3 regions of the Nocardia sp. NPDC050710 genome follow, and region 3 is predicted to be linked to each of the others. Evidence: riboswitches for the same ligand, from Rfam matches in the RefSeq annotation. Region 3 holds a riboswitch; each other region holds the start of a gene.
What was found. A riboswitch is a leader RNA that binds a small molecule or an ion and turns the genes downstream of it on or off. The one in region 3 is predicted to bind cobalamin.
Positions count from the first base shown of each region.

Region 1: another riboswitch for cobalamin. It lies ahead of glyA (serine hydroxymethyltransferase); the one in region 3 lies ahead of metE (5-methyltetrahydropteroyltriglutamate--homocysteine S-methyltransferase).
Region 2: another riboswitch for cobalamin. It lies ahead of metE (5-methyltetrahydropteroyltriglutamate--homocysteine S-methyltransferase); the one in region 3 lies ahead of metE (5-methyltetrahydropteroyltriglutamate--homocysteine S-methyltransferase).

Region 1 is NZ_JBFAHV010000035.1:56,170-66,675, reverse strand. It holds partial or broken gene AB0H61_RS36320 (biotin carboxylase N-terminal domain-containing protein) at 1-570, opposite strand, end outside; gene AB0H61_RS36315 (bifunctional 2-methylcitrate synthase/citrate synthase) at 682-1,803, opposite strand; gene prpB (methylisocitrate lyase) at 1,863-2,774, opposite strand; gene prpD (2-methylcitrate dehydratase PrpD) at 2,774-4,276, opposite strand; gene AB0H61_RS36300 (short-chain fatty acyl-CoA regulator family protein) at 4,432-5,868, shown strand; gene AB0H61_RS36295 (methylenetetrahydrofolate reductase) at 5,963-6,952, opposite strand; gene glyA (serine hydroxymethyltransferase) at 7,036-8,337, opposite strand; cobalamin riboswitch at 8,471-8,673, opposite strand; cobalamin riboswitch at 8,985-9,189, shown strand; gene metE (5-methyltetrahydropteroyltriglutamate--homocysteine S-methyltransferase) at 9,349-10,506, shown strand, end outside.
Region 2 is NZ_JBFAHV010000037.1:44,268-54,773, forward strand. It holds gene AB0H61_RS36755 (hypothetical protein) at 1-503, shown strand, start outside; gene AB0H61_RS36760 (peroxidase-related enzyme) at 1,004-1,549, opposite strand; gene AB0H61_RS36765 (AraC family transcriptional regulator) at 1,691-2,542, shown strand; gene AB0H61_RS36770 (PepSY domain-containing protein) at 2,745-4,295, opposite strand; gene AB0H61_RS36775 (hypothetical protein) at 4,523-5,116, opposite strand; cobalamin riboswitch at 5,495-5,707, shown strand; gene metE (5-methyltetrahydropteroyltriglutamate--homocysteine S-methyltransferase) at 5,843-8,107, shown strand; gene AB0H61_RS36785 (methylenetetrahydrofolate reductase) at 8,257-9,204, shown strand; gene pabB (aminodeoxychorismate synthase component I) at 9,390-10,506, shown strand, end outside.
Region 3 is NZ_JBFAHV010000001.1:1,175,574-1,186,079, reverse strand. It holds gene AB0H61_RS05555 (hypothetical protein) at 1-362, opposite strand, end outside; gene AB0H61_RS05550 (TetR/AcrR family transcriptional regulator) at 359-928, opposite strand; partial or broken gene metE (5-methyltetrahydropteroyltriglutamate--homocysteine S-methyltransferase) at 1,022-3,243, opposite strand; cobalamin riboswitch at 3,475-3,696, opposite strand; gene AB0H61_RS05540 (pyruvate carboxylase) at 3,971-7,375, shown strand; gene rsmD (16S rRNA (guanine(966)-N(2))-methyltransferase RsmD) at 7,372-7,935, shown strand; gene AB0H61_RS05530 (WYL domain-containing protein) at 7,975-8,676, shown strand; gene AB0H61_RS05525 (VOC family protein) at 8,755-9,129, shown strand; gene coaD (pantetheine-phosphate adenylyltransferase) at 9,248-9,733, shown strand; gene AB0H61_RS05515 (GtrA family protein) at 9,882-10,397, opposite strand.

The DNA.
Region 1 (10,506 bases), on a different contig from region 3:
CGCTTCGGCTTCGCGCGCTGCCGCTTCGATTGCCGATCGCAACTGGGCAGGATCCTCCACTCGGCGCATGCCACGCCCACCACCGCCGGCGACGGCTTTGACGAAGACCGGGAAGTCCATCGACTGCGCGGCCGTGAGCAGTTCCTCGACATCGGCCGAGGGTGGTGTCGAGGCCAGGACCGGAAGCCCGGCGGCTTTGGCGGCGGCGATCGCACGGGCCTTGTTGCCGGTCAGTTCCAGCACCTCGGGTGAGGGACCGATGAAGGTGATGCCCACAGCGGCACAGGCGGCGGCCAGGTCGGGGTTCTCGGAGAGGAACCCGTAGCCCGGGTACACCGCGTCCGCGCCGGACGTGCGTGCGGTGGCGATGATCTGGCCCACCGACAGGTAGGCACGGACCGGATGCCCGGGTTCGCCGATCTGGTAGGACTCGTCGGCCTTGAGCCGATGTGCGGAGTTGCGGTCCTCGTGGGGGAACACCGCGACAGTTTTCGCGCCGAGTTCATAGGCGGCGCGGAAGGCGCGGATGGCGATCTCGCCGCGGTTGGCTACCAGGACTTTCGAGAACATGGGGCGGAGTACCTCTTCGATTCTTCGACGTCGGCGGTGTCGACGCCGGAAATGGGAGACGGCCCGTACGGGTGAGTACGGGCCGTTGGGTCAGGTGCCGTGCGCTGGGTGTCAGGCCACGACAGTGCGTTGCGGCACGCCCACGTACTCGCTCAGTGGACGGATCAGGGCGTTGGATTCCCCTTGCTCGATGATGTGGGCGGTCCACCCGGTGATCCGGCTCATCACGAAGATCGGGGTGAAGACCTCGATGTCGAAGCCGAGCAGGTAGTAGGCGGGGCCGGTCGGGAAGTCGAGATTCGGCTTGATGCCGGTGGCCTCGACCATCGTCTGCTCGAGGATCTCGTACATCTGGACCCACTTGGCCCCGCCGGTGACGGCCGCGACATCCAGGAAGGCCTGCTTCATGGTGGGGACCCGGGAATCACCGTTCTTGTAGACCCGGTGGCCGAAGCCCATCACCTTGTCCTTCTTGGCCAGCTTGTTGCGCATCCACTCCTCGGCCAGCGCGGGGTCGCCGATCTCGATCATGTCGTGCATGACCGCCTCGTTCGCCCCGCCGTGCAGCGGGCCCTTGAGCGCGCCGATGGCGGCGGTCACCGCGCTGTAGATGTCCGACAGCGTGGACGTGACCACCCGGGCGGCGAAGGTGGAGGCGTTGAAGCTGTGCTCGGCGTAGAGGATCAGCGAGACCTCGAACGCCTTCACCAGCTCCGGGGCAGGGACCTTCCCGAAACACATGTTCAGGAAGTTCTCCGCGAAACCCATATGCGAATGTGGCGCGATGGGCTCCAGCCCGTGCCGCTTGCGGTGATCGGCGGCCACAATGGTCGGCAGCACGGCCATCATGCGCAAGGCCTTGGCGCGGTTGGCCTTCGGCGAGTTGTCCCACTCTTCCGGGTCCTCGGCGCCGAGCCAGCTGATCGCGGTGCGCACCACGTCCATCGGGTGGCAGTTGTCGGGCATCTTCGCGATGAGCGCCAGCAGCGAGCGATCGGCCCGGCGGGCGGCGCGCTCCTGCTGCAGGAACTGCGCGTACTGGGCATCGTTCGGTAGCTCGCCGTACCAGAGCAGGTAGGCGACCTGCTCGAAGGTGCAGTGCGCGGCCAGATCCTGGACCGCGTAACCGCGGTAGGTCAGCGAGTTCGTTTCGGGCACCACCTTGGAGATCGCGGTGGTGTCGACGACGACGCCCGCCAGGCCCTTGTAGATGGTAGGGATTGCGGTATCCACCAGCCCACCCGCCGCCCGACCGCCGCCCCTCGCCGAATCGCTGCGCGATACAGTGCTCATTATGACCTTCCGAGGGTGAAATTGAATATGTCGGAATCGAATTCGTTGTATCGCTCGTACTGCAGCAGCTCGTAGAGCCTGCTGCGGTGCTGCATCTGATCCAGCAGCCCCGACTGGGTACCGGTGGCCGCGATCTCGCGCAGGCCGGTCTCGGCGGCGAACATGGCCAGCCGCAGAGTCGTCACCGGGTAGATCACGGCGTTGTAGCCGATCGACTCCAGCGTCTTGGCCGACAGCAATTCCGACTTGCCGAACTCGGTCATATTGGCCAGCAACGGAATCGAGACCGCGGCCCGGAACTTCTCGAAGTCGGCCGGGGTGTACAGGGCCTCGGTGAAGATCAGGTCGGCGCCGGCGTCGGCGTAGGCCTCGGCCCGGTCGATCGCCGCGTCGATGCCCTCGATGCCGGCGGCGTCGGTGCGCGCGCAGATCACGAAGTCCGGATCACGCCGGGCCGCGACCGCGGCGCCGAGCCGCCGAACCATCTCCTCGGTGGGCACGACGGCCTTGCCGTCGAGGTGCCCGCAGCGCTTCGGATTGACCTGGTCCTCGAGGTGCAGGCCCGCGATGCCCGCGTCCTCCATGACCGTCACCGTGCGCGCGGCGCTCATCGGTTCACCGAAGCCGGTGTCGGCGTCGATGAGCACCGGCAGCTCGGTGACGCGGGCGATCTGCTGCCCGCGCCCGGCCACCTCGGTGAGCGTGGTGAGACCGATATCGGGCAGGCCGAGATCGGCCGAGAGCACCGCGCCCGAGACATAGACACCCTCGAAGCCGATCTCCTGGATCAGCTTGGCCACCAACGGATTGAACGCACCCGGGAAGCGCTGAATGGTGCCGGAGGCCAGGCCCGCCTTGAATGCGGCGCGCTTGTCGGCGGCCGAGTTCGAGGCCGCGAGCAGGCCGGTCATCAGAACAGTCCCTTCGGCAGCTGCGGCGTGCGGGCGAGCACCTCGTCGGAGACGGTGAAGTTCAGCTGACCCAGCTCCTCGGCGGACAGCTGCGGGGTGCGCTGGGCGACCTCAAGGAAGCGGTCCTGCTCGGCGGGCTCGATGACGCCCTCGGCGAGGGTGCGGAACTTGGCGATGTACTGCTCGCGGGCGAAGGGCCGCGCGCCCAGCGGGTGCGCGTCGGCGACGGCCAGCTCGTCGACGATCACCTCACCGCTCTTCAGGGTGACCTCGGCGCGGGCGCCGAAGGCCTTCTCGTTCGGGTCGGTGGAGTGGTAGCGGCGGGTCCACTCCGGGTCCTCAGCGGTGGAGATCTTCTGCCACAGCTCGATGGTGTCGGGGCGCTGCGCGCGCTCAGGCGCGTAGGACCGCTCGTGGTGCCAGGTGCCGTCCTGCAGGGCGACCGCGAAGATGTACATGATCGAGTGGTCCAGGGTCTCGCGCGAGGCCTTGGGGTCGAACTTCTGCGGGTCGTTGGAGCCGGTGCCGATCACGTAGTGGGTGTGATGGCTGGTGTGCAGCACGATCGAGGCGACCTGATCGAGATCGCCGATGCGCTCGCGCAGGCGGAACGCCAGGTCGATCGGCGCCTGGCTCTGGTACTCGGCCGAGTGCTCCTTGGTGTAGGTGTCGAGGATGCCGCGCTTGGCCTCTCCCGGTGCGGGCAGCGGCACGGAGTACTCGGCATTCGGGCCGCCGAGCAGCCAGGCGATGACACCGTCTTCGCCCTCCCAGATCGGCGAAGGGGCGCCTTCACCGCGCATCGCGCGATCGACAGCCTCGACGGCCATCTTTCCGGCGAAGGCCGGTGCGTAGGCCTTCCAGCTCGAGATCTCGCCCTTGCGGGACTGGCGGGTCGCGGTGGTGGTGTGCAGCGCCTGGCCGATCGCCTGGTAGATGGTCTCGGTGTCGAGGCCGAGCAGGGTGCCGATGCCTGCGGCGGCCGAGGGGCCGAGGTGGGCGACGTGGTCGATCTTGTGCTCGTGCAGGCAGATCGCGCGGACCAGGTCGACCTGGATCTCGTAGCCGGTGGCCAGACCGCGGATCAGGTCGGCGCCGCTGCGGCCGGTGTGCTGGGCGGCGGCCAGGATCGAGGGGATGTTGTCACCGGGGTGGGAGTACTCGGCGGCCAGGAACGTATCGTGGAAGTCCAGCTCACGCACTGCGACACCGTTGGCCCACGCCGCCCACTCGGGGGAGAACCGGCCGGGCACACCGAACACCGCGGCGCCGGGTCCGTAGGGGTGCGCCAGTGCCTGGGCGCGTGCGTTGGCGACCGGACGGCGGGTGATGGACGCCGCGGCGACCGAGGCGTTGTCGATGATCCGGTTGACGATCATCTCCTCGGTGTCGGCCGGCACCTCCACCACGTCGGCGGCAACCTCGGCGATCCGCCAGGCCAGGTGCTCCTCACGAGGGAAGTCCTCGGCGGAGCGGTGGGTGCAGACGAGATGGTTCTTCACAGCGGGGGCCTCCCAGGCGTCGAATATTCACCGATACATTTCGCACGCTACACAGGGTTGCCACCAGGGAAAATGCCTCACAGATGCCGAAATTTGTGAAACCTTCCCGGCAAATTTGTGAAAATTGTGGAAGAGGCGGGTGCTAGATTCGGGACATGCAGAAGATGTACGCGGGCGCGCGGCTGCGGACGCTGCGCGAACAGCGCGGGCTGTCGCAGACGGCGATGGCGAAGCTGCTCGGGCTATCGGTGAGCTATATCAACCAGCTCGAGAACGATCAGCGCCCACTCACCGTGCAGGTGCTGCTCAAGCTCAACGCCACCTTCGACCTCGACATGGGATTCTTCACCGCCGGGACCGACGCTCGGCTGCTGGCTGATCTGCACGATGTCTTCGTCGAGGACCCCGATACCGCGAGCATCAGCAATGCCGAACTCGAGGACCTGGTGGCGCGGGTACCCGCGGCCGCCCATCTGCTGGTGAGCCTGCATCGCAGGCTCACCAGCACCACCCAGCAGATCGAGCAGTTCTCCGCCGGTCTCGAGACCCCGGCGACGGCAGCGGCGGCCGCGACACCATACGAGGACGTGCGCGACTTCTTCTATGACCGCCGCAACCACATTCCCGAACTCGATCTGGCCGCCGAGACCCTGTTCACCGAGAACCGGCTCAGCATAGGCGGATTGGACCTACAGCTGACCAGGCTGTTGCACCAGCAGCACGGCATCACCGTGACGATACGCTCCGACGATCCCACCGATCCCGGCCCCAAACGAATCTTCGATCCCGTCGCCCGCCAGATCGTGCTCGCGCGCAGGCTCTCGGCCGGACAGCGTGCCTTTCAGCTCGCCACCCAGCTCGCCTTCCTCACCCACAACCACACGATCGAGGCCATCACGGCCACGGTGACCATGCCCACCGAGTCCCGCGATCTCCTGCGCATCGGGCTGGCCAACTACTTCGCGGGTGCGCTCATCCTGCCCTACACCAGGTTTCGCAATGCCGCCGAAGAGTTGCGCTACGACATCGAGTTGCTGTCGTCGATGTTCGAGGTCGGTTTCGAGACGGTCTGCCACCGGCTCTCCACCATGCAGCGAGCCGGTCAGCGTGGTGTGCCGTTCTTCTTCGTGCGCGTCGACCGGGCGGGCAATATCTCCAAACGCCAGTCCGCCACGGCGTTCCATTTCTCCCGCGTTGGCGGCAGCTGCCCGCTGTGGGTGGTGCACAACGCCTTCGCCGCCCCGGGCCGGATCCATACCCAGATCGCTCAGATGCCCGACGGCCGCAAATATCTGTGGCTGGCCCGCACCACCGACGAGAGCACTCCCGGATTCCTCTCCCCCAAACGCGATTTCGCGATCGGTCTCGGCTGCGACATCGCCTATGCCGAGAAGCTGGTGTACTCCAGCGGCCTGCCGCTCAACGACGACGCCACCGCGGTGCCCATCGGCGCGGGCTGCAAGGTGTGCGAACGTCCGGCTTGCGCGCAACGCGCGTTCCCTCAGCTCGGCCGCGCCATCCGTGTCGATGACAACCGGGCCGCCAATATCCCCTACACCCCTGCCGACCGTCCCGCTCCCGACCGGAGCTGACCCCTGCCACGGCGCCGCAACAGGTCCGTGGCCACTTCCATGAAGAGCGACAGTGGCCACGGACCCAGTGTGGGCGCGACGAGTTGTGGCGCGCTCAGCGCACCGGCAGCGGCGCCTCCCCCACGCCATAGCCCAGGTTGGTCAACACCTCGCCGGTCGCCTTGGCGAAGTTCAGCGTGATGAAATGCAGGCACGGCGCGCCCTCTCGAATGAGACGTTCGGCCATCTCGGTGGCGATCGCAATGCCTTCGGCACGAACCGCCGACTGATCCGGCTCCGGACCGCTGCCCGCGGCCCGGCGCAGTCGGGCCATGACCGATTCGGGCAGTGGGCGCCCGCACAGTTCTTCGGCTCGAGCGACTGTCCGCAGCGAGGTGATGGGCATGAGCTCCGGGATAATGGGTTTGGCGCCCTGCTCCGGGTCCAGCGCGCTGACCCGATCCCGCAACCGTAGGTAGTGCTCGACGTCGAAGAACATCTGGGTGATCGAATACTCCGCGCCCGCACGCAGTTTGGCCACCAGGAACCTGGTGTCGTGGTCGAGGTCAGGGGAACGGTGGTGGCCCTGGGGGAAGGAGGCGACACCGACGTGGAAAGCACCGAGGTCGCGCACGATCCGCACCAGTTCCTCGGCGTAGTGCACACCTTCGGGATGTTTCGCCCACGGACCCAAGGGGTCACCCGGCGGGTCTCCGCGCAGGACGAGCAGATTGCGGATCCCGGAATCGGCGTAGGAGCCGACCAGGGAACGTAGTTCCGCGACACTGTGTCCCACCGCGGTCAGATGCGCCACCGGCAGCAGCGTTGTCTCCCGTGCCAGTTCCCCGGTGATACGGACCGTGCGGTCCTTCGTCGAGCCACCCGCGCCATAGGTCATCGACACGAACGCCGGATGCATGCGCTCGAACTCGCGCACCGCCCGCCACAACCGCGCCTCCCCCGCACTGTCTCGCGGCGGATTGAACTCCACCGAGAACGGCACGCCCGCACCCACGCCTGCGTGCGCACGCAACCTCTGCGCGACCGAGTGGCCGACGCTGTCGGTTTCACCGCACTCAGGTCGCCCCGAACCGGTCCTCGTCATCTTTGGTCTCCTCGAACCCCACGCCATTCCCGGATCGCCACCAGGTGCCGCATCGCGGCCGATCCCCAGTGGCGAATATCCGGTCAGATGAACTTCCAGTCTTCGAGGCCCTGGTAGAGCGGGACGCTCTGGGCCAGCTTGGCGACGCGGGCGCGCAGGGTCTCGGTGTCGGAGGTGCCTGCGAGGGCGGCGGCGATGATGTCGGCGACCTCGGTGAACTCGGCGTCGCCGAAGCCGCGGGTGGCCAGGGCGGCGGTGCCGATGCGCAGGCCGGAGGTGACCATCGGCGGGCGCGGGTCGAACGGGACGGCGTTGCGGTTGACCGTGATGCCGACCTCGTGCAGGAGGTCCTCGGCCTGCTGGCCGTCGAGCTCGGAGTTGCGCAGGTCGACCAGGACCAGGTGCACGTCGGTGCCGCCGGTGAGCACGGAGACGCCCTTGTCCTCGACGTCGGCTCCGGTCAGGCGCTCGGCGAGGATGCGGGAACCGGACAGGGTGCGCACCTGACGGTCCTTGAACTCGTCGGTCGCGGCGATCTTGAATGCGGCGGCCTTGGCGGCGATCACGTGCATCAGCGGGCCACCCTGCTGACCCGGGAACACCGCCGAGTTCAGCTTCTTGCCGAATTCCTGCTTGGCCAGGATCAGACCGGAGCGGGGGCCGCCGAGGGTCTTGTGCACGGTGGAGGACACCACGTCGGCATACGGCACCGGCGAGGGGTGCAGACCGGCGGCGACCAGACCGGCGAAGTGCGCCATGTCGACCCACAGGTAGGCGCCGACCTCGTCGGCGATCTCGCGGAACTTCGCGAAGTCCTGGTGGCGCGGGTAGGCCGACCAGCCGGCGACGATCACCTTCGGCTTGGCCGCCTTGGCGATGTCACGCACCTCGTCCATGTCGATGCGGTGGTCCTCCTTGCTCACCCCGTACGAGTGGACGTCGTAGAGCTTGCCGGAGAAGTTCAGGCGCATGCCGTGGGTGAGGTGACCGCCGTGGGCCAGGTCCAGGCCCAGCAGGGTCTCGCCCGGGTTCATCAGCGCCATCAGCACCGCGGCGTTGGCTTGGGCGCCGGAGTGGGGCTGCACGTTGGCGAACTCGGCGCCGAAGAGCTCCTTGGCGCGGTCGCGCGCCAGGGTCTCCACCACGTCGACGGCCTCACAGCCACCGTAGTAGCGGCGGCCCGGGTAGCCCTCGGCGTACTTGTTGGTGAGCACGGAACCCTGCGCCTGCAGGACCGCGCGCGGCACGAAGTTCTCCGAGGCGATCATCTCGAGGGTGTCGCGCTCGCGGGCGAGCTCGCCCGCCATTGCGGCGGCCAACTCGGGATCGAGCTCACCGAGAGACTGGGTATTCACCGAAACAGCAGCGGTAGCGGACTGGGCCACGATGTGTTCTCCGTCGGGTGGCAGCAACGGCCTGACGCCAATGGACGCACGACAGCGGAACCCCCAACTCGCACAACACGATTCGGGAACCTGCCGGTGAGCGCCCGATCCACGAGGCGACGACCCCCGGACACGGCGTATCCGGCACAGTGGCAGGTCTTCGGACTTACAGGCACCGGCCGGGGACCCCCCGCGCCACCTACTGACCGCCGCTTCCCGGGCATGGGTGGCCCAGTGCTGTTGACGATGTTCGTTCCTGCTTACCGCTGCGGGACAGCCCCGGATTTCCACCGGGTTCCCTCTCCACCCCGAAACGCCACACGGCGCGAGGTGTCGACGCCGACGACCGAGCGGGGACTCCCGACATCCAGGCCACCGGCGAACCAGCTGCCCGCACAGAATACGACACCGCAGTGCACACACAACCCACGCACCGCTACCACGGTGGACCATCGCCCACCCCGACACCCTGATATCGCCTCGAAAAGCCACCCTCGAGCGGCCTTTCCACTATGACGGGCCTCACAGAGAAAAAGCCTGGGACGGCCGGGCGATCCGCCTGGCCATCGCCGCTGGGCGATTCTGGACTAGCATGGTCGGCGCAGCTGGTTCACGTTCACTGTGCAGAGTCGGAGTCCCGAGCTCCGGTGATCGTGTCGAAACCGGGCGCCGGGAGACCGGTGTCCGGCAAGAGGGAACCCGGTGGGAATCCGGGACTGTCCCGCAGCGGTGAGTGGGAACGACCGCCGTCATCGAGCACTGGGCACCTCCCTGGGAAGCGACGGCCAGTAGGTCGGCCGAATCGGCCGGTGCCCACAAGTCCGAAGACCTGCCCGTTGCGCCGGACACGCCGTGTCCGGCGGCCTCCGCCTCGTGGATTGGGCGCACGGACCGACAATTTCCGACCCGCCGGACCTGTCCGGAGCGGGCGCGGTTTTCGCGCGTGTTCGCACGGTCGGTGGTCGGTGCTGCCCACGACAGGCTGTGGCCATCCCACCCGTACCGGAGACGATGATCGTGGCCGTTCCGCACACCCCCTTCACCGCCACTGTTCTGGGGCTGCCCCGAGTTGGGCCGAACCGTGAACTCAAGCGCGCCACCGAGGCCTACTGGGCCGGCAAGGTCGACGCCAATCACCTGCACACCGTCGCGCGCGAGCTGCGCCATGCTCATCTGAGCCTGCTCGCCGCCGCCGGCCTGGACTCGATCCCGGTCGGCACCTTCTCCTACTACGACCAGGTCCTCGACACCGCCGTCCTGCTGGGTGCGCTGCCGCCACGGGTCGCCGAGATCGCCGACCCGCTCGATCGCTACTTCGCCGCTGCTCGCGGCACCGACTCGATCGCGCCGCTCGAGATGACCAAATGGTTCGACACCAACTACCACTACATCGTCCCCGAGATCGACGGCGGCACCCGGTTCTCGCTGCACCCGGAGAAGCTGTTCGCCGAGCTCACCGAGGCCGACGAGCTCGGGATCCCGGCCCGTCCGGTCGTCATCGGGCCGCTGACCTTCCTGAAGCTGGCCAAGCATGCCGATGGTGCGCCGTTGGACCGCCTCGCCGAGTTGCTCCCGCTGTACCGGGACCTGCTCGCCCGGCTCGCGGCCGCCGGTGTCGCGTGGGTCCAGATCGATGAGCCGATCCTGGTGACCGACCTGAGCGACAGCGAGCTCGCGGCGGTACGCGCCACCTACACCGAGCTGGCCTCGAGCACCGACCGGCCCGCGATCCTGATCGCCACCTACTTCGGCCACACCGATGCCGCGCTCGCCGAGATCGCGGCCACCCCGGTAGACGCGATCGCGGTCGACTTCACCACCGGCACCACCGTCGAGGCCATCGCCTCGGTCCCCGCGCTGACGCACAAACTGCTGGTGGCCGGTGTCGTCGACGGCCGCAACATCTGGCGCACCGATCTCGACGCCGCGCTGAGCACCCTCGGTTCGCTGCTGGGCAGCGCCGCCTCGGTCGCGGTGTCGAGTTCGTGCTCCCTGCTGCACGTTCCGTACTCGCTCACCCCGGAAGCCGCGCTCGACGAGCGGCTGCGGTCGTGGCTGGCATTCGGCGCCGAGAAGGTCGACGAAGTTCGCGTACTCGCCACGGCATTGACCCAGGGCACCGACACCGTCGCCGCAGAGCTGCGCGCGGCCCGCGACGCCGCCGAGTCG
Region 2 (10,506 bases), on a different contig from region 3:
TGCCCGCGCTCGGCCTGTTCGAGGGCGCCGAGCGCAGCGGTTCCTCGTTGTGGCTGGTCCCTGGCGACCGGGCGGTGCTCTCCGGCGGAGTATGGAACGACCCGGTGCTGGACGCGGTCTACAACGCCGGCGCTCCCATGCCGGATCTGTACGCGGGCGCGCCGGGGTGGGTGGCGAACCCGCTGCTCAACCCGCGCGCCGGGTCTGGGCTGCTCTCCTTCTGCTACTGGTGGGAGGGTGCCCACTGGTATCGTGGCGCCGCCCCGCCCGCGAGCGAGGTCGCGGCCGCGATTCCCGGGGTGTGGACCAGGGAGAGCGCAGCCGACATCGTGGTGTCGCTGGCCGAGGAATCGGGCGTCGGAGCGCGGGACGCCGCACTGGAACTGGTGCTGGCCGCGGAGCACGGCGCGGCCGAACGCGCACTGCTGGTGCGGCTTTTCGGCGAGCGCGAGGATGTGGACGGCGCACTACACCAGCTACTCATGGCGGGCGCGGCGGGCTGACCATCAGGGGCCTCACCGCCAACCCGAAACCGCGCGCCAGCGCTTCTGGAAGGATCGCTTCGAGCGAAGCTCTCAGGACCATCGAGCGTAGCGAAATACCTGATGATGTAGACGCTCGCGAAGTCATCGAAACCCTCTCCGCGCCACTGTGTTTCCGTATACTTGTCGGCCACGAAGCTCCCGACAGCGCCTTCATACTGGCTACTGGCGTAAGTGCCGGATTGCCGTGTCGGTGAGCAGCGGCCGGAGGATGCCGAGGTCCTCGAACGGAACGCAGCGGGTGGCGACGGCGGTTCAAATCATGTGGGATTCCTGGTAGTTGGGACTCCCAAACCGCTGGGGCGGTCGGGCTGGTTGCGACTCCCGAGGAGGCGGGCGCACGTCCGAGTGGATGCGCGCCCGCCGCGGAATTGATCTACGACGCCGTGATCAGGGCTGTCATCACGCCATGACGTAGGCGGGATGGGTGCTCCTGGCCGGCGTCGGCACCAGGTGGAACATCAGCCGGCCCGCCGCAGACCGACCGTGGGGAAGTCGACCGGGACTGCGAGGGCGATGTTGATGTAGTTGGTGAACAGGTTGAGCGCGACCTGCCCGATGACCTCGACGATATGCTCATCGCTCCAGCCCTGATCACGCAGCGCCTGCACGTCCTCTGCCGTGACCTGGCCGCGCTCTTCCACCAGTTTCACCGCGAAGCCCAGGAGTGCCGCAGTCCGAGGGTCATCGGAGTCGCCCGTCTGCGCGGCCTCCAGCGCCTCACGACTCACCCCGGCCTTGCGTCCGAGGGCGGTGTGCGCGGCCAGGCAGTACTCGCAGGAGTTGCGGTTGGCGACGGCCACGGCGATCTGCTCGCTGAGCGCCGGCCCCAGAGCACCGCCGCCGAAGGCGCGGAACGAAGCCCACATGCTCGTCAGAGCGGCAGGCGAGTTCGCGACGGCTCGGAACATCGCGGGCACGGTGCCGAACGCGGCATGGATCTGATCGAGCTGGTCCTCGACGGTTCCGGTCGCGGACTCGCGCTCGGCAAGGGGGACAAGAGACATGGGCATTCCTTCAGTCGTGATTCCAATGACGACTCCCGCAGGTTCCCGGCGGGCGACGCACTCTCAGACTGTCAGGATCACTTGGACGAATTAATGCATATCATCTTGAATTCGTACCATATCGTCCGGCATGCTTGTTCCGTGTCCTCCCTCGACCGGCTCTCGCCTCTGCTCGAACAGTTCCGGGTGCGGACCCGCCTGTTCCATACCGGACCGTTGTGTGGCGTGACGACCTTTGACGCACAACCGGGACGAGGCTTCCTCCACGTACTCCGACACGGCGAGATGGAAGTGACACACCGAGGCGTCAGCGGTCAGCTGGAAAAGCGATGGATCGACAAGCCCAGCCTGCTGTTCTACCCACGCCCGCTGGAACATGCCTTCCACAACGCACCCACCGAGGACTCCGACTTCGCCTGCGCGACACTCGACTTCGACGGCGGCCCGACCCACCCTCTCGTCCGCACGCTCCCTCCCGTGATCGTGCTCCCGCTGGACGCCGTCAGCACCCTCGAACCAGCACTCGATCTACTGTTCGCCGAGATCGACAATCTGCGCTGCGGCCAACGAGTGCTGGCCGATCGGCTCTTCGAAGTCGTCCTCATCCAGCTCTTCCGCTGGATTCTCGACCACGCCGACGAGCTTGCCCTGCCCACCGGCCTGCTGACGGGGCTCGCCGATGAACGCCTCGCCCGCACACTCGTCGCCATCCACGAGTCACCGGGGCAGCCATGGACGCTCGCCACAATGGCGCAAGAAGCACGCATGTCCCGCAGTTCCTTCGCCGCCCGGTTCAAAGAGTTGGTGGGCCAGCCACCCGCCGAATACCTGACCGGATGGAGGATCACGGTCGCCCAGGACCGGCTTCGCGCCGGCGCCTCGATTGCCCGCACCGCCACCGAACTCGGCTACGCCAACCCTCCGGCGTTCTCGCGGGCGTTCACACAAAGACTGGGATGCTCACCGCGCGCATGGCTGGCTACCGCACTCTGAGTCGGCAGCGGACATCGGCGCCGCCACTTCACAGTCGGCACACCAATGACGCTGCTACCTGCGCAAATTCGCAGATCGACAGTGTCCGGACATCCTCCGGACCCAAAGAGAATGCATCCTTTGCAAAATTGCGGAGGATGACCGACAAAAGGTGTCCGGAGGTGGAATCGACCAATACGCCAACCTCCTGCCGGGCAAGTCCCTACCGAACCTGGGCTGTTGGAGCCGATCGTGCCGCCCTTCGCCCGACTGCGCCGATCGCGATGTCGAGTGTCAGGAATACCAGCAGCGAGATCCCGAGCAGTGGCAGGAACCAGCCGACCGCGACCGCGACGATGGCCAGTACGACGATGCCAGCCACGGGGGCTCGTGCGATACCGCCGCGTATGGGCGGCCGCCCGAGTGCGAACGCCGAGCCGCGGGTGGGTCTGCGTTGCCACCACATGCGGTAGCCGCGCACGATCACCGTGACCAGTACGAGCGCGATGGCCAGCAGCAGGAGTTGGTTGAGCAGGCCGAAGAGGATGCCCATATGTCCGCGGATTCCCCAGTCGGCGAGTTTGGCGAACAGTGGATAGTCGCGGTTGTAGTCGACGTTGCCGGTGACCTGTGATGTGCCCGGATCGATCGCGACGGAGTCGGTGGTGAGCCGGTAGGGTTTCGCAGCCTCGGCCACACCGATAGCCTGTCCTGGTTCGGTGGGTAGGGTGATCTCGACCGGTGCCGCGACCCCGGCCCGGTCCGCGATCTCGACGACTCGATCGAGGTCGATACCGGAGATATCGACCGAACCGGGTTGCGCGGCACCGTGTTCGCTGTGCGAACCGTCGGTGCTCGTCTCGTCGTGGCCCAGGGCGGTGTCGAGTTGGGGTCGCTGCCACGACATCGCAGCGCGCAGGTCGGTCACATGTTCACCCGCGTAGGGCGACCAGGTGATGCCCGTGGCGGAAAGGAACAGCAGGGCTGCCGCGATCCATAGTCCGGACGCGCCGTGCCAGTTGAGCGTGCGCGCTCGTCCCCGCACCGATCTGTCGACGCCGATGATTCGGGCTCGTCGGCCACGGACCCGGTCACCGCGGTATTTGGCCCACCACAGCAGTAGCCCACCCAGCACGACGACCCACAACCAGGAGGCGGCCAGTTCGCTGTAGAGGTTGCCGAATTCGCCCAGGTGCAGGTCGCGGTGCAGGACATCGACCCAGGTGCTGAACGGTAGCGACCCGAACCACGAAGTCTCACTACCCGATACCGCGCCGGTGTAGGGGTCGACGAACACCGCCCGCAATTGCTCTTCCCCCAAGCCAGGGTCGATGAAATGCACACGTGTCGAGGTCGTCGAGGAGGATGGCGGAAGTACCGCGCTCACCGTCAGATCCGGGTAGGCGGCTCGGGCCGCGGCGACCTGCTGCGATAGCGGCAGCGCGGCGGCGCCCGTGGATTCGACGGTGAGCTCATCGGAATAGACGAACTTCTCGATCGTCGGCGCGAGCGCGTAGAGGCCGCCGGTGAGGGCCGCGATCAGGATGAACGGAGCCACCAGCACACCGGCGTAGAAATGCAGTCGCAGGACCAGCGGTCGCCAGCTGCGTGGGAGCGCGCGTTCGGTCACGGACGATTTCGCGGTGGAGCCGTCGGCGGAATCGGTCGCCGTATTGTCGGTGGAGGTCGTCGCCGTATCGGCCGATTCGTCGAGACCATCGCGATCGGCTGGTGATTCGGCAGGATCGCCGAAGTCGGTAGTTGTGGAAGACATGAACCCAAGCCCTCTCCGGGCAGAATGAAACTGAAGTCCTCCGGCGTCGCGCGCCGAACGGACTCTGGCGGTGTTACGCAGCCGCCGTGACGAACACGTCCGCACCGCATCTGATCGACTGGGCGGATCCGGTCGACCGGAATTCGAGATGCGTAGCGGACACCGACATTCGGATGTCTGCAACGACAACCGAACGCGCGCGAAGAATTTCGGCCGAACCGACTCGATCAGCGGGAGACAGCGGAGACCGGCTGCCAATCGGGATGAGCTGCACGGCCTACCGAGCCGCCTCGAACGGCGGCCACGGTCATCGGCGGGCCTCGATTGCCCGAGCCCGACCCGAGCAGAAGATCACGGGCAACCGAATTTCGTGCCGACATCGCGACGCACGGTCGACCCGTACAGGTCCGGGCCCGGCCGATGAGCAGCGCCAGCCACCGGTACACCGAGGACAACACCGTCCGCATCAGGCGTTCGGCTATCGACAGTGTGATACCGACGACGACCGCGAATACGACATGGCAGGCCGACATCGTTGGTGTCGATACCATCGGATGGGAGTGCCCAGAGGCCACCGTCAACGCGATATGGCCGATCAATTGGCCGGCACCGAGTTGGCCGACCAGCACCGACAACCGAGGACCGGGCTGCCCCGCACCCACGACACCGACCGCGGCGCATCCGGCCACCAACATCACCAGCGAACTACCTGTCGGGACCATCCCGCCGCCGATGCCGTGCGCCGCGAGTGCCGCTGCCCCCGCCACCGCGCCTGTCATCGCACCACGCAGGCGCGCGGCCAGGACGGACACGGGGGACATGCGGGGAACGATACCGGCCACCGCGCCACCTCACCGCCTATGGACGCAGACCGACCCGAACGGCCGGCTTGCTCGGAACGATCAGCGCCCGCTCACGATCCCGGTGTTGATGCGGTTGGCCGCGACCTTCGATCTCGAGGTGGGGTTGGAGCTGGCCCGCGCCCGAGGAATTCCGGTCACCGTGGTCTGGCCGGTGGGCGCCTCGCGCGAGTGACGCTCGCCCTTACCAAAGAGCGTCGTCCGAAGTCCCGATCCTCGGTGTGAGCTGGGCTGCCTTTCGCGATCCGATCCTTGGTGGCTATATTCGTCGGTGCAGCTGGTTCGCCGGAGGCGGAGTCGAGGAGCCCCTGATCCGTCCGACGGCGTCGAAGCCCGGTGGTGTTCGCACACCGCCCGGGTGAGAGGGAACCCGGTGGAAATCCGGGACTGTCCCGCAGCGGTAAGTGGGAACGACAGCCGTCACCCGCACTGGGCGCATGCCTGGGAAGCGACGGTCGGTAGGACCAGCCCGGGCCACGAAGCGCCGGGGCAGACCCATTCTCGGGTCGATGCCCACGAGTCCGAAGACCTGCCCGTTGTACCGGATACGCCGTATCCGGTGGTCGTCGCCTCGTGGATTGGGCGCTACGCCGAGTGGACCCGGGCACGGGAACGATGCTTCATGGGCTCCATCAGCGTGCGCTTCATATGGGTGGCGGTCCTTGCTGCTGACCATGGAGCTCATCAATGTCGAACCCGCACAAGACTTTTACCGCAACCGTACTGGGGCTCCCGCGCATCGGCCCCAACCGGGAGCTCAAACGCGCCACCGAGTCCTACTGGGCCGGTCGTGTCGATGCCGAGGCCCTACACGCCGTGGCGGCGGACCTGCGCACCGCCCAGCTGACCGCGGCCCGCGACGCCGGGCTGGATTCGGTCCCGGTGGGCACGTTCTCCTACTACGACCAGGTGCTCGACACCGCCGTGCTGCTGGGCGCGCTGCCGGAGCGAGTGTCCGGGATCGCGGACGAGTTGGATCGCTACTTCGCCGCGGCCCGAGGCAATGCCGAGGTCGCTCCGCTCGAGATGACGAAGTGGTTCGACACCAACTATCACTACCTGGTGCCCGAACTCGCGGCGGACACGGCCTTCTCCCTGCATCCGGACAAGCCCTTGGCCGAACTGAAGGAGGCGCTGGAGCTCGGCGTGCTGGCTCGTCCGGTGATCGTCGGCCCGATCACCTTCCTGAAACTGGCCAAGTCGGTCGACGGCAGCGATCTGCTGAACCGTCTGCCCGATCTGTTGCCGCTCTACGAGCAGTTGCTCGGCCTGCTCGCCGAGGCCGGTGCGCAATGGGTTCAGATCGATGAGCCGTCGTTGGTCACCGATCTCACCGAGACCGAATTGGCGGCAGTGCGCACCACATACCAGCGGTTGTCGGAGGTGTCGGCTCGCCCGTCGATCCTGGTAGCCGCCTACTTCGGCCGACTGGGCGTGGCGCTGCCGGTGCTGGCGGAGACCGGCATCGAGGGCATCGCGCTCGACCTGGTCGCCGGTCAGGACGCGGATGTGGCTGTGGCTCGGTCGATCACGGACAAACTGATCGTGGCGGGCGTGGTCGACGGTCACAACATTTGGCGGGTCGACCCCGACCACGCGCTGCCGCTGCTGACCGGGCTGCGCGAGGCCGGTGTGTCGGTGGCCGTGTCGAGCTCGTGCTCGCTGTTGCATGTCCCGTACAGCCTCGACTCCGAGACCGATCTGGACGAGCGACTGCGTGGCTGGCTGGCGTTCGGGCAGGAGAAGATCGCCGAGGTCCGGGTGCTGGCCACCGCCCTCGCCGAGGGGGAGAACCCTGTCGCGCAGGCTCTCGCGATCGCTCGCGCCGCAGTGGCCGACCGCAAGGCCGATCCGCGTCTACGCGTCGCCTCGGTGCGCGAGCGGCTGGCGGGGCTGGGCGCGGACGCCATCCGCCGCGCTCCGGCCGACGAGCGTCGTACGGTGCAGCAGGAACGGCTGAAGCTGCCGCTGCTGCCGACCACCACGATCGGCTCCTACCCGCAGACGAGTCGCATCCGGGTGGCCCGTGCGGAGCTTCGCCGTGGCGAGATCGACCAGGCCGAATACGACAAGCGGATGTGTGCCGAGATCGCCGAAGTCATCGCGCTGCAAGAGGAAATCGGTCTCGATGTGCTGGTGCACGGTGAGCCCGAGCGCAACGACATGGTGCAGTACTTCGCCGAGCAACTCGACGGTTTCGCCGCGACGATCAACGGCTGGGTGCAGTCCTACGGCACCCGGTGTGTGCGCCCGCCGATCGTATACGGCGATGTGGCGCGCCCGACGGTCATGACCGTCGAATGGATCACCTACGCGCAGTCACTGACCAGTAAACCGGTCAAGGGCATGCTCACCGGCCCGGTCACCATCCTGGCGTGGTCGTTCATCCGCGATGATCAACCGCTTTCCGACACCGCCAGGCAGATCGCACTGGCCATACGGGACGAGACGGTGGACCTGGAAGCGGCCGGAATCGGCGTCATCCAGGTGGACGAGCCCGCACTGCGCGAGCTACTGCCACTGCGCAAGGCCGACCAGACCACCTACCTGGACTGGGCGGTCGACGCGTTCCGCCTCGCTACTTCCGGTGTCGCCGATGCCACGCAGATCCACACCCACCTGTGCTACTCGGAGTTCGGTGAGGTCATCGGGGCGATCGCCGGGTTGGATGCCGACGTCACCTCGATCGAGGCGGCGCGCTCGCATATGGAGGTGCTCGACGACCTCAACGCGGCGGGCTTCGATTTGGGCGTGGGGCCGGGTGTCTACGACATCCACTCGCCGCGCGTGCCCGGCTCCGAGGAGATCGAGAAATCGCTCGCGCAGGCGCTGAAAGCCGTTCCGGCCGAACGCCTGTGGGTCAACCCCGACTGCGGACTGAAGACCCGCCGCAATGACGAGGTGATCGCCTCGCTGCGCAACCTCGTCGCGGCGGCCCGAGCGCTGCGCTGACGTGGTTCGGGGCGCCCGCGTGGCGGGCGTCCCCGAATTGCGACGCTTCCCTACCAGCCCGAGGCCAATATGCACTTTTTTCCGGGGACCGCACGGTGACCGACCAAGCCGTCCGAACTATCCGAACCGCGTCCGCAGCTCGATCGGTCGTGGAGAATCTGCGTACCCATTCCACGACGCGCGTACCGTTCTCCGTGGAGTTCAATCCGCCCCGCGACGCCGACGGCGAGGCTCGGTTGTGGCGTACCGTCAGGCAGTTCGAGCGCATGCATCCGGCATTCGTATCGATGACCTACGGCGCGGGCGGTTCCACCAAGGACCGCACCGCCCGCATCACCGGTCAACTGGCTCAACAGACCACACTGCTGCCGGTCGCGCATCTCACGGCGGTCGGGCACAGCGTGGCCGAATTGCGCACGCTGGTAGGTTCCTACGCCGACTACGGTATCCGTGACATCCTCGTCCTGCGCGGGGACCCACCCGGAGATCCGCTCGGGGAGTGGCACAAGCACCCGGCCGGTGTCACCTATGCCGAGGAACTGGTTCGAATCGTGCGCGATCTCGGTGACTTCAACATCGGTGTGGCGTCCTTCCCACAGGGCCATCACCGCTCCCCGGACCTGGAGACCGACACCGCCTTCCTGGCCGCGAAACTCCGCGCCGGAGCGGACTATTCGATCACTCAGATGTTCTTCGACATCGAGCATTACCTCCGCTTGCGTGACCGCGTCATCGCCTACGATCCGGTCGAGGGCGCGAAACCGATCATTCCCGAACTGATGCCGATCACCTCGCTGCGCACCGTGCGGCGTGCGGTTGAACTATCCGGACGTGACCTGCCCGCGACGGTGTTGGAGCGGTTACACAAAGCCGCTGGCGACGGCCCGCAGGAGAATCATGAGGCGGTGCGCGCGGTAGGCATCGAGATTGCTACCGAGATGGCGCAGCGGCTGATCGATGAAGGTGCGCCGTGCCTGCACTTCGTCACCCTCAATTTCGCCAAGGCGACGACTCAGGTGCTGACCAACCTGGGTTACGAGGTCACCGCTGCTCCTCAGATTCGGACTCGATCCCGGTCGGTTGTCGCCAACATGTAGGGCCAGTTCTGGGATCTGTTGTAGCCCAATGAGATCAGGCGAACCGGCGCAGCCTGGTCCAACGGCGACATTGTCAGTTCACACCAGGCGTCGGGGTCGTCACTCGGGCACTTCGTATCCGTGTCGCCCGCGGCCACGCTCGGAGATACGCATCCGGGCTGAGAGAAACGATGAGGAACAAACCTGTGGCTGATACTCCCGAGCGATCGACGTTCGGTGTCGCACGTTTCGACGACCGCCGGAGCGGACGAAGCACGGTGTTCCACGATCGGCGAACCGTCATCAGCGCGCAGACGCTCGACGCGGTCCGACCTGCGGTAGCCCGTGCTGAGGAACTGGCCCGCGGCGGGAATTGGGTCTACGGGTTCGTGTCCTACGAGGCGGCTCCCGCGTTCGACGCCGCCCTGCACGTCCGAGGCTCCGCTGGAGAGGGAGGCCGAATGCCGCTGTGCTGGTTCGGCGCGGTGCCACCGGCTCATGTCACGAGCGCTGATTCGCACCTGCTCGCGGGTGGACGGTACCGCGTCGGGGACTGGCGAATCGCGGATCCCGTCGAGCGTTACCACGCCGCGGTCACGGCGATACGTGAGCACATCGACGCGGGCGAGATCTATCAGGCCAACCTGACCACCAGGATCAGCACCACGATGTCGGGTGACCTCACCGGCGTGTACGCCGATCTGCTCGATGCACAGACCTGTTCCTACGGTGCCTACATCGATACCGGCGAGCATGTGATCCTCAGTGCCAGCCCGGAGCTGTTCTTCCACTGGACCGAAGGTCGGGTCACAACCCGCCCGATGAAAGGAACCTCCCCCCGAGGACGGGATCTTGCCGAAGACGCCGCCTTGCAGGCACAACTATCGTCCAGCGCGAAGGAACGCGCCGAGAACCTCATGATCGTCGATCTACTGCGTAACGATCTGGCCCGGATTCCGGGAGCCCGCAACATTCGTGTGCGGTCCCTGTTCGACAGCGAACCCTACGAAACGGTGTGGCAGCTGACATCGCAGATCACCGCCGATGTGCCGGCCCAGACCAGTCTCGAGGCCGTCTTCGCCGCGTTGTTCCCGTGCGGATCGATCACCGGGGCGCCGAAGTACCGCAGCATGGAGATCATCAGCGAGCTCGAGACCACACCACGCGGACTGTACTGCGGGGCCATCGGGATCATCGCGCCCACCGGTGACCACGGTATCGAGGCTCGTTTCAGCGTCGCCATCCGCACCCTTGTCCACGACCGTGCCCGCGGCATCAGTGAATACGGCGTCGGCGGAGGCGTCACCTGGGACTCGACACCGC
Region 3 (10,506 bases):
GTCACGACCACGGCGCCGGTCAGCGCCACCGCGTATATGGTTGCGGCGGTGAGCCAGCCGAAACCGGGCACGACCGATGCCAGGATGAACGGTTGCACGTGGATCGCGACGAAACCCAGGTGGTGCACGGAGGTGCGGCCGGGACGATGAAACCAGCGTTTGGCGGCGCCGGTCGCATTGACCACGGCGCCGCCGAACATGTCGAAGGCGACCAGTGCGATGACGGCGACGCACAGCATCGACAGGTTCGCGTGCACCGCGAGAGCGAAAGCCAGTGCGGCACCGGCACATGCGACCGACAGGCTGGCCGTGACCTCACCGCGGGTGGCATTCGGCGCAATCAGTCGATCGGTCAGCGTCATCGCCGGATCCCCTCGACGCAGATCTGTAGCACGGGCTCGACCAGGTCGAGTAGTGACAACTCCGGATCGACCAGACCCTGCACCAGGCAGCCCTCGATCGTCCCCACGAGGACTGCCGCGTGCCGCTCATCGATGCCGTCCCGCAGTTCTCCGTCCTCCGCCGCCTCGCGCAGCAATTCCGCAATGGACCCGCGGTATTCGCGATACATCGCGGCCATATCGATGGGTGGATTCGACGCCCACACGTCCAACAGAACCCGCGCGTGGTCGGGGTATTCGGCCAGCATCTCGAGGGTGCCGCGCACCAAACGACGCAGCCGTTCCAGTGCGGTGCCCTCGCCCAGTTCGGCGGGCACCCGCGCCGCGCGTGCGGCATAGCTGTCGAATACCCCGGTGAGCAGCGAGTCACGACTGTCGAAGTACAGGTACACGCTGCCCTTGGCGATCCCCGCCTCGGCGGCCACATCTTCGATGCGCGACGCGGCGAACCCCTTGCGCGCGAACACTCGTGCCGCCGCATCCAGGATCTCCTCCCGACGCGCGGCCCTGTCGACGATCTTCGGCATGCGCTTTATTATGAATGACTGGTCAGTCATAAACAACCCCTTGCCGAGCCCGAACCGGTTCCGCGCGGATCGCCTGCGCGGAACCGGTGTCGATCAGCGGACGGCTCGGGTGGCCGCGACCATATTGCGCAGCGACGCCTCCACCTCGACCGGTCCGCGGGTCTTCAGTCCGCAGTCCGGATTGACCCAGAGCCGTTCGGCCGGAACGGCTTTCAGCGCGGCCCGCAGCGAGGCGGTGATCTCCTCGACGCTCGGCACCCGCGGCGAATGGATGTCGTACACCCCCGGTCCCACACTCAGGTCGAAGCCCGCGGCATTGAGGTCGTCGAGCACCTCCATCCGCGAGCGGGCCGCCTCGATCGAGGTGACATCGGCGTCCAGGCCCGCGATCGCGTCGATGACCTCACCGAACTCCGAATAGCAGAGGTGGGTGTGGATCTGGGTCGCGTCGGCGACACCCGAGGTGGCCAACCGGAAAGCCCGCACCGACCAGTCCAGGTACGCGGGCTGTTCGGCGGCGCGCAGCGGCAGCAATTCGCGCAGCGCGGGTTCGTCGACCTGGATGATCCGGATGCCCGCGGACTGCAGGTCCACCGTCTCGTCCCGGATCGCCAGCGCCACCTGCTCGACCGAATCGGCCAGCGGCTGATCGTCGCGCACGAACGACCAGGCGAGGATGGTGACCGGCCCGGTGAGCATGCCCTTGACCGGTTTGTCGGTCAGCGACTGGGCGTAGGTGATCCAGTCGACGGTCATCGGATTGTGCCGGGTCACATCGCCGTACAGGATCGGCGGCCGCACGCAACGGGTGCCGTAGGACTGTACCCAACCCTGTTCGGTGGCGGCGAAGCCGCCGAGCTGTTCGGCGAAGTACTGCACCATGTCGTTGCGTTCCGATTCTCCGTGCACCAGCACGTCCAGCCCCAACCGCTCTTGCAGCGCAACGACATCCGCGATCTCGGCGCGCATCCGGCGCAGGTACTCGGCCTGATCGATCTCGCCCTTGCGCAGCGCCGCGCGGGCCAGCGGGATCGCCGAGGTCTGCGGATATGAGCCGATCGTGGTGGTGGGCAGTGCGGGCAGGTGCAGGCGTTCGGCCTGCACGGCGCGCCGCTCCTCGGCGGGCGCCCGCCGGGTGGCGCCCGGGCCGAGCGCGGCGAGCCGGGCCCGCACCCGCGGGTCGGACAGCCGGGGATCGGTGCGTCGCGCGGCCAAAGCCGCACGGACCGCATCCAATTCGTCGCTGATCGCCGCCGGTCCCGAGCCCAGGGCCGTTGCAAGCAGTCGCACCTCGGTGACTTTTTCGGAGCCGAAGGCGAGCCAGGACCGCAGCTCGTCGTCCAGCTGGGTTTCGACGGCCAGCGAGTACGGCACGTGCAGCAGTGAGCACGAGCTCGAAACCGCGACCGACGCCGCGGAGCCGAGCAGGGTGCCCAGTGTGGCCAGCGCCCGATCCAGATCGGTGCGCCACACATTTCGCCCGTCGACGACACCCGCGACGAGCAGCTTATTCGCCAGTGCGGGCACCGCGACCACGTCGGACAGGTCGCTCTCATAACCGATATCGAGTGCGACGCCCTCGATATCGGTGCTCGCCAGCGCGGACAGCGCCGCGCACGGCCTGCCGAAATACGTGGCCACCAGCAGCGCTGAGCGCTCGGTCGCCGCCGAGAGCTCAGCATAGGCGCCGCGCACCAGCTCGATCTCGGCCTCGGTGAGGTCGGTGACCAGCACCGGCTCATCGATCTGCACCCACTCGGCGCCCGCCGCGGCCAGCAGTCGCAGCAGTTCGCGGTACAGCGGAATCAGCTCACCCAGTCGATCCAGGGCCGGGCCGCCGGTCGCCTTGGCCAGCTTCAGGAAGGTGACCGGGCCGATCACCACCGGCCGGGCGGGTACGCCGAGCGCGAGCGCCTCGGCCAGTTCCTCCAGCAGTTTTCCGGATGCAGCGAAAACGTGGTCTCCGGACCGATTTCCGGCACCAGGTAGTGGTAGTTGGTGTCGAACCATTTGGTCATCTCCAGTGGTTCCACCGTGTCCGTGCCGCGGGCCGCGGCGAAATACCGATCCAGTGGATCGGCAATTCCGGCCACTCGGGGCGGCAGCGCGCCGAGCAGCACGGCGGTGTCGAGCACCTGGTCGTAATAGGAGAAGGTACCCACCGGCACCGAATCCAGCCCGGCCGCCTGCAATTCGGCGAATTGGGTGCGGCGCAGGTCGCGGGCGACCCGGTGCAGTTGCTCGGCGTCGATGCGCCCAGCCCAGTAGGACTCGGTGGCGCGCTTCAATTCCCGGCGCGGTCCCACCCGTGGCAGCCCGAGAACCGTTGCGGTGAACTCGGGGGCTGGCGATCGGCGGGGTGAGTGAACCCGGTATGCGAAGAAACAGTCACGATGTTTGCTCCAGTGCTGTGAACGTAAACCATCGCCATACGGGTACGCGGCAACCAGTCGACGACTCGGCGGTCCGCCACGATGGTCGGAGCCCGAGAAGTTCAGCACTGGAGGTCCGCGCGCCCAATCCACGAGGCGGTGGCCGCCGGATACGGCGTATCCGGCACAACCGGCAGGTCTTCGGACTCGCAGGCACGGGCCTTCTGGCCGGCCCCGGCGTCCGGGGCTCCCCTACTGGCCGTCGCTTCCCAGGCTTGCGCCCAGTGCGTATGACGGCGGTCGTTCCTGCATACCGCTGCGGGACAGTCCCGGATTCCCACCGGGTTCCCTCTCACCCGCGCGCCGCATCGGCGGACGGGCTTCGACTCCGGTACGCGACGTCGGGGCTCCAACTCGTCGGCGCACCGGAGAAACCAGCTGCCTCGCCAGTGTATGCGGTGCGCTCGATCGCGTCGCTCATCGGTTGCCCGCGTGGGCGAAGCCGCCCGCCGATGGCAAGGATCCGTTCCGCACAGCGGAACGGAGGCTACGGTGATATGTGACCGCCCGATGAACACAACTTCGCAAGCCTGCTACATCTCGTTGTGAAGATTTCTGCGAAGGGGACTTCCGTGTCAGAGCCGGGTTCGGGGGCGGGTACCTTAGTTCAATGTTCTCGAAAGTCTTGGTTGCAAATCGCGGCGAGATCGCCATCCGTGCCTTCCGCGCGGCCTACGAACTGGGCATCGGGACGGTCGCCGTCTTTCCGCACGAGGATCGCAACTCGGTCCACCGGTTGAAGGCCGCCGAGTCCTACCAGATCGGTGAGCAGGGACACCCGGTGCGGGCGTACCTGTCCATCGACGCGATCATCGATGCCGCCAAGACCGCGGGTGCCGATGCCATCTACCCCGGGTACGGCTTCCTGTCCGAGAATCCCGATCTGGCGGCGGCCTGCGCCCGCGAGGGCATCACCTTCATCGGACCCTCGGCCGAGGTGCTGGAGCTGGCGGGTAACAAGGCCCGCGCCATCGAGGCCGCCAAGGCCGCCGGGCTGCCGGTGCTGCGGTCCAGCGCGCCGTCCGCGGATGTGGACGAATTGCTCGCCGCCGCCCAGGAGCTCGATTACCCGATCTTCGTCAAGGCGGTCGCGGGCGGCGGCGGGCGTGGCATGCGCCGGGTCGCCGCCGCCGAGCAGTTGCGCGAATCGATCGAGGCCGCGTCCCGCGAAGCGGAATCGGCATTCGGCGATCCGACGGTGTTCCTCGAGCAGGCCGTGGTGAATCCGCGCCACATCGAGGTGCAGATCCTGGCCGACCAGCACGGCAATGTCATGCACCTGTTCGAGCGCGACTGTTCGGTGCAGCGCCGCCACCAGAAGGTGATCGAACTCGCACCCGCGCCGAACCTGGATCCCGCACTGCGCGAACGGATCTGCAACGACGCGGTGGCCTTCGCCCGCCAGATCGGCTACAGCTGCGCCGGCACCGTGGAGTTCCTGCTCGATGAGCGCGGCAATCACGTCTTCATCGAGATGAACCCGCGCATCCAGGTCGAGCACACGGTGACCGAGGAGGTCACCGATGTGGATCTGGTGCAGTCGCAGCTGCGGATCGCGGCGGGGGAGACCCTGGAGCAGCTCGGCCTGAGCCAGGACAAGATCACCGTCCGCGGCGCCGCGCTGCAGTGCCGGATCACCACCGAGGATCCGGCCAACGGTTTCCGCCCGGACACCGGACGCATTACCGCCTACCGCACCCCGGGCGGCGCGGGTATCCGGCTCGACGGCGGAGCCAACCTCGGCGCGGAGATCGGCGCCTACTTCGACTCCATGCTGGTGAAGCTGACCTGCCGTGGCCGCGATCTGCCCGCCGCGGTGGCGCGCGCCGGTCGTGCCCTCGCGGAGTTCCGCATCCGCGGTGTGTCGACGAATATTCCGTTCCTGCAGGCCGTGCTGGACGATCCGGATTTCAAGGCGGGGCGGGTCACCACCTCGTTCATCGATGAGCGCCCGCAGCTGCTGACCCTGCGCGGTTCGGCCGACCGCGGCACCCGGATCCTCAACTACCTGGCCGACGTCACCGTCAACAAGCCGCATGGTGAGCGTCCGACCACGGTGTATCCGCACGACAAACTGCCCGCCATCGACCTGAGCGTGCCGCCGCCGTCCGGCTCCCGGCAGCGCCTGCTGCGGCTGGGCCCGGAGGGTTTCGCGCAGGCGCTGCGCGACCAGAAGGCGGTCGGTGTCACCGACACCACCTTCCGCGACGCGCACCAGTCGTTGCTCGCGACCCGGGTGCGTACCAACGGCCTGCTCGGCGTCGCCGGGCATGTGGCGCGGCTGACCCCCGAACTGCTCTCGATCGAGGCATGGGGCGGCGCGACCTACGATGTGGCGCTGCGCTTCCTGTACGAGGACCCGTGGGAGCGACTGGCCGCGCTGCGCGAGGCGGTGCCGAATATCTGCCTGCAGATGCTGCTGCGCGGCCGCAATACCGTCGGGTACACGCCCTACCCGGAGCAGGTGACGCGCGCCTTCGTCTCCGAGGCCGCCGCCACCGGTATCGACATCTTCCGCATCTTCGACGCGCTCAACAATGTCGACCAGATGCGTCCCGCCATCGACGCGGTACGGGAAACCGGCACCACCATCGCGGAAGTCGCGATGAGCTACACCGGCGACCTGTCGGATCCGAACGAAACCCTGTACACCCTCGACTATTACCTCAAGCTGGCCGAGCAGATCGTGGACGCGGGCGCGCATGTGCTGGCCATCAAGGATATGGCGGGTCTGCTGCGCGCGCCCGCCGCGGCGACGCTGGTCACCGCGCTGCGCCGCAACTTCGACCTGCCGGTACATGTGCACACCCACGACACCCCGGGCGGTCAGCTGGCCACCTACCTGGCCGCCTGGCAGGCGGGTGCGGACGCGGTCGACGGCGCCAGCGCCGCGATGGCCGGAACCACTTCTCAGCCCGCCCTGTCGGCGATCGTCGCGGCCGCGGCCAATAGCGAGTTCGATACCGGCCTGAATCTGCAGAACGTCTGCGATCTGGAGCCGTACTGGGAGGCGCTGCGAAAGGTGTACGCGCCCTTCGAATCCGGTCTGCCCGCGCCGACCGGCCGGGTCTACACCCACGAGATCCCGGGCGGTCAGCTGTCGAACCTTCGCCAGCAGGCCATCGCCCTCGGCCTCGGCGATCGCTTCGAGGAGGTCGAGGCGAAGTACGCGGCGGCCGACCGGCTGCTCGGCCGCCTGGTCAAGGTGACCCCGTCCTCCAAGGTGGTCGGCGACCTGGCCTTGGCGCTGGTCGGCACCGGTGTCGACATCGAGGACTTCGCCGCCGACCCCGGCCGCTACGACATCCCCGATTCGGTGATCGGCTTCCTGCGCGGCGAACTCGGCACCCCGGCCGGCGGCTGGCCCGAACCCTTCCGCACCCGCGCTCTGGCCGGCCGCGGCCCCGCCAAGCCCGAGACGGCGCTCACCGCCGACGACGAGGCCGGGCTGGCCGGTGATTCGAGCCGGCGGCGCGCGACGCTGAACCGGCTGCTGTTCCCCGGCCCGACCTCCGAATTCCTGGCGCACCGGGAGAAGTACGGCAATACCTCGGGGCTGTCGGCCAATCAGTTCTTCTACGGGCTGCGCCGTGGCGAGGAACACCGGGTCCAGTTGGAGAAAGGCGTCACCCTGCTCATCGGCCTGGAGGCCATCTCCGAGCCCGACGAGCGCGGTATGCGCACCGTGATGTGCATCCTGAACGGGCAACTGCGCCCGATCGCGGTGCGGGACCGCTCGATCTCCAGCGAGGTCCCGGTCGCCGAGAAGGCCGACAAGACCAACTCGGGCCATCTCGCCGCCCCGTTCGCGGGCGTGGTGACGCTGTCGGTCTCCGAAGGCGATACGGTCGCCGTGGGCGACACCATCGGCACCATCGAGGCGATGAAGATGGAGGCGGCGATCACAGCGCCGCGCGCGGGCATCGTGGCCCGGATCGCCATCGGCAAGGTGCAGCAGGTCGAGGGCGGTGACCTGCTGGTCGAGCTGGCCGGGCGCGAGTCCGCCGCGGAATGACGCGGATCGTCGCGGGAACGGCGGGCGGGCGACGTTTGCGGGTGCCGCCCGCGGGCACCCGGCCCACCTCGGATCGGGTGCGCGAGGCGCTGTTCAGCGCGCTCGACGCCCGGATGGATTTCGACGGCGCCCGGGTGCTCGACCTGTACGCGGGCTCGGGCGCACTCGGCCTGGAGGCGTTGTCGCGCGGCGCCGCCCGTGCCCTGCTGATCGAGTCCGACCGCAAGGCGGCGGCCATCGTGCGCGGCAATATCGCCGATCTGGGTCTGCCGGGCGCGGAATTACGCGTCGGAGCGGTCTCGGCGGTATTGGAGCAGGCCGGGGCCGGGGAGTTCGACCTGGTCTTCTCCGATCCGCCCTATGACGTCGAGACCGGCGCGGTCACCGCCGATCTGCGTGCCCTCGCCGAACGCGGCTGGCTGACGCCCGACGCGGTGGTCGTGGTCGAGCGCTCCATCCGCTCGCCCGAAATCGACTGGCCCGCAGGCTATATCCCCGCCAAGGCGCGCAAGTACGGCGAGACCAGGATCGAGCTCGCGGAGTTCGCTCCGGACAGCTGACCCGGCACAGCTGTCGGTGGTCGGCGCTACCGTGAGGGCGTGAACCGCACGGACCGGTTGTACGCCATCGTCGAAGAACTACGGGCGATCGCGCCACGGCTACGCACCGCACGCGAGCTGGCCGAACGATACGAGGTCAGCGTGCGGACCATCGAACGCGATATCGGCGCGCTCCAGCAGGCGGGCATCCCGATCTACGCCGATGTCGGCAGGCGGGGTGGTTACGCGCTGGAGAAGAGCATGTCGCTGCCACCGCTCAACTTCACCCCGGCGGAGGCCGTCGCGCTCGCCGTCGCGCTGCAACAGAGCACGGGCAGGCCGTTCGAGCGGGCCGGGCACAGCGCGTTGCGCAAGATCGTGGCGGCGATGTCGGAGCGCAATGTCGCGGCCGCACGCGATCTGGCGACCCGGGTGCGGTTGCTCGATTCGTCGGATACGCCACGCGCCCAACGGATTCCCTCGGTGATCGAGCAGGCGATCGAATTGCGGCGCGTGCTGCGGATCGAGTATCTGGACCGATTCGGCGCACCCAGCGCACGAGAGGTCGAGCCGATCTCATTTCTGCACGGCGCCAACGGGTGGTACCTGGTCGCCTGGTGCCAGCTGCGCGACAGTTCCCGATGCTTCCGGCTCGACCGCATCCGGTCGGTGACGATGACCGAGCATCCGGTGTCGGGACGCTCATGGGAGGGCAGCGTGTCCGACCCACCGGCTCTCGCACTCAGGAGTGTCGCGTTGTAAAACACCGACAGGGGGTTGTCGCGGCGTCGGGCGATCGTGATCGGGCAAGACGTGATCCCCGATATTTGGAGAAGACAGATGAGTACACCCCTGGAGAACACCGTGACCTGGTTCCAGGTCGGTAGTGACAAGCCGGAGGAGGTCGAGAAGTTCTACGGTGGCCTGTTCGGCTGGAACTTCACCCCCGACCCGAACAGCGACGGCTACGACCTGATCACCTACCCGGGCAGCGACACCCCGAGCGGCGGCATCGCACACGCCCCCGATGCCGCCGCCAATCACGCGACCTTCCTGGTCTTGGTCGCGGATGTGGCGGCCACCATCGCGGCCGCCGAGAGTCTGGGCGGCAAGGTGCTCGTGCCGCCGACCACGAGTAAGGACGGGCTGGTCTTCGCCCACATCCTCGACACCTCGGGGAACAACTTCGGTGTTTTCACCCCCGCGCCGCGCTAGCCGGTAGCCGAGGTGACGGCGGCCCCGGCTCTCGAGGCCGGGGCCGCCGTGTCCCGAGCCGAGGATCCCGGGCCGGATGCGTCACCCCGCGAAGCCTTCCGGCTGATACCGTCAGCCCATGGCTGGAGCACTGTGCCCCGGGTCGTTCGATCCGGTGACCAATGGACATCTCGACGTATTCACCAGGGTGGCGGCGCAATTCGACGAGGTCGTGGTGACCGTCATGATCAACCCGAAGAAGCAGGGCATGTTCACCGTCGAGGAGCGGATGGAGATGCTGCGCGAGGCGACCGCGCATCTGCCCAATATCCGAGTGGAATCCTGGCAGGGTCTGCTGGTCGACTTCGCCAAGCAGCAGGGTATCGGCGCCATCGTCAAGGGCCTGCGCGATGCGGGTGACTTCGGCTACGAACTGCAGATGGCGCAGATGAACAAGAAGCTCTCCGGCGTCGACACCTTCTTCATCGCCACCAATCCGTCTTTCAGCTTCCTGTCGAGTTCGCTGGTCAAGGAGGTCGCCTCCTATGGCGGCGATGTCACCGACATGCTCCCGCCGTTGGTGCACAAGCGCCTGCTGGCCCGCTTGGCCGAGCTGCGGGGCTGAACGCTGAGGAATTCTTGCGTAACAACCGATTTCACAAGAACATGGGTAACTCGCCGGGTACGGGCTAACGCGACCACTTACCGGCCGTCGGCCGCCAACGCTGGCTGGCGTACTACCTGAATCTGGCCTGAAGACGCGGAGAGGCGGCTCAGAAGACCAGACCGCGCAGTGCCAGGAAGCGCATGCCGCCGACCGCGGCGGTAATAGCGAGGACGGCCGTGGCCTGCATGGTGCCGCCGAGTCCTGGCGCCCAGATTTCCAGTGCGGCCAGGCCCGCGGTGGTGATGCCGAGGCCGACCAGCGCCAAGCCGCCGCCCTCCCACTGTGCGGTGAACCAGCCGACCCGGCCCGCCGCGTGGAAGGTGAGCTGGCGGTGCAGCTCGTTGGCGATGACGGTGCTGACGATCGAGCCCGCGACATTGGCGATCAGCGGGCCGATGCCGTGCATGGCAAAGAACAGCAGGACGTAGGCGATATTGCTGGATCCGCCGACCAGGGCGAACCGGACCAGTTGCGCGAAGGCGTGATCGCCGCGCAGGTACCCCATCAGCTGACCGAACCGCTCGCCGACCGGCGCGGAGCGCAGCACCGGGTACGGGCCGGCCCACGGCGTGTACATGCTGGCGGGCAACACGGTCGTCCGCGGCACTTCCAGAACGGTCATGGTCTTTCCGATCCAACGTGAGCCTTCGGTATGGACAACAGCGATGGACATCGCTTTCCTTCCCGTCGACTGATCAGTTCCTCATGTATTGCGTGTTCAGTATGTACTG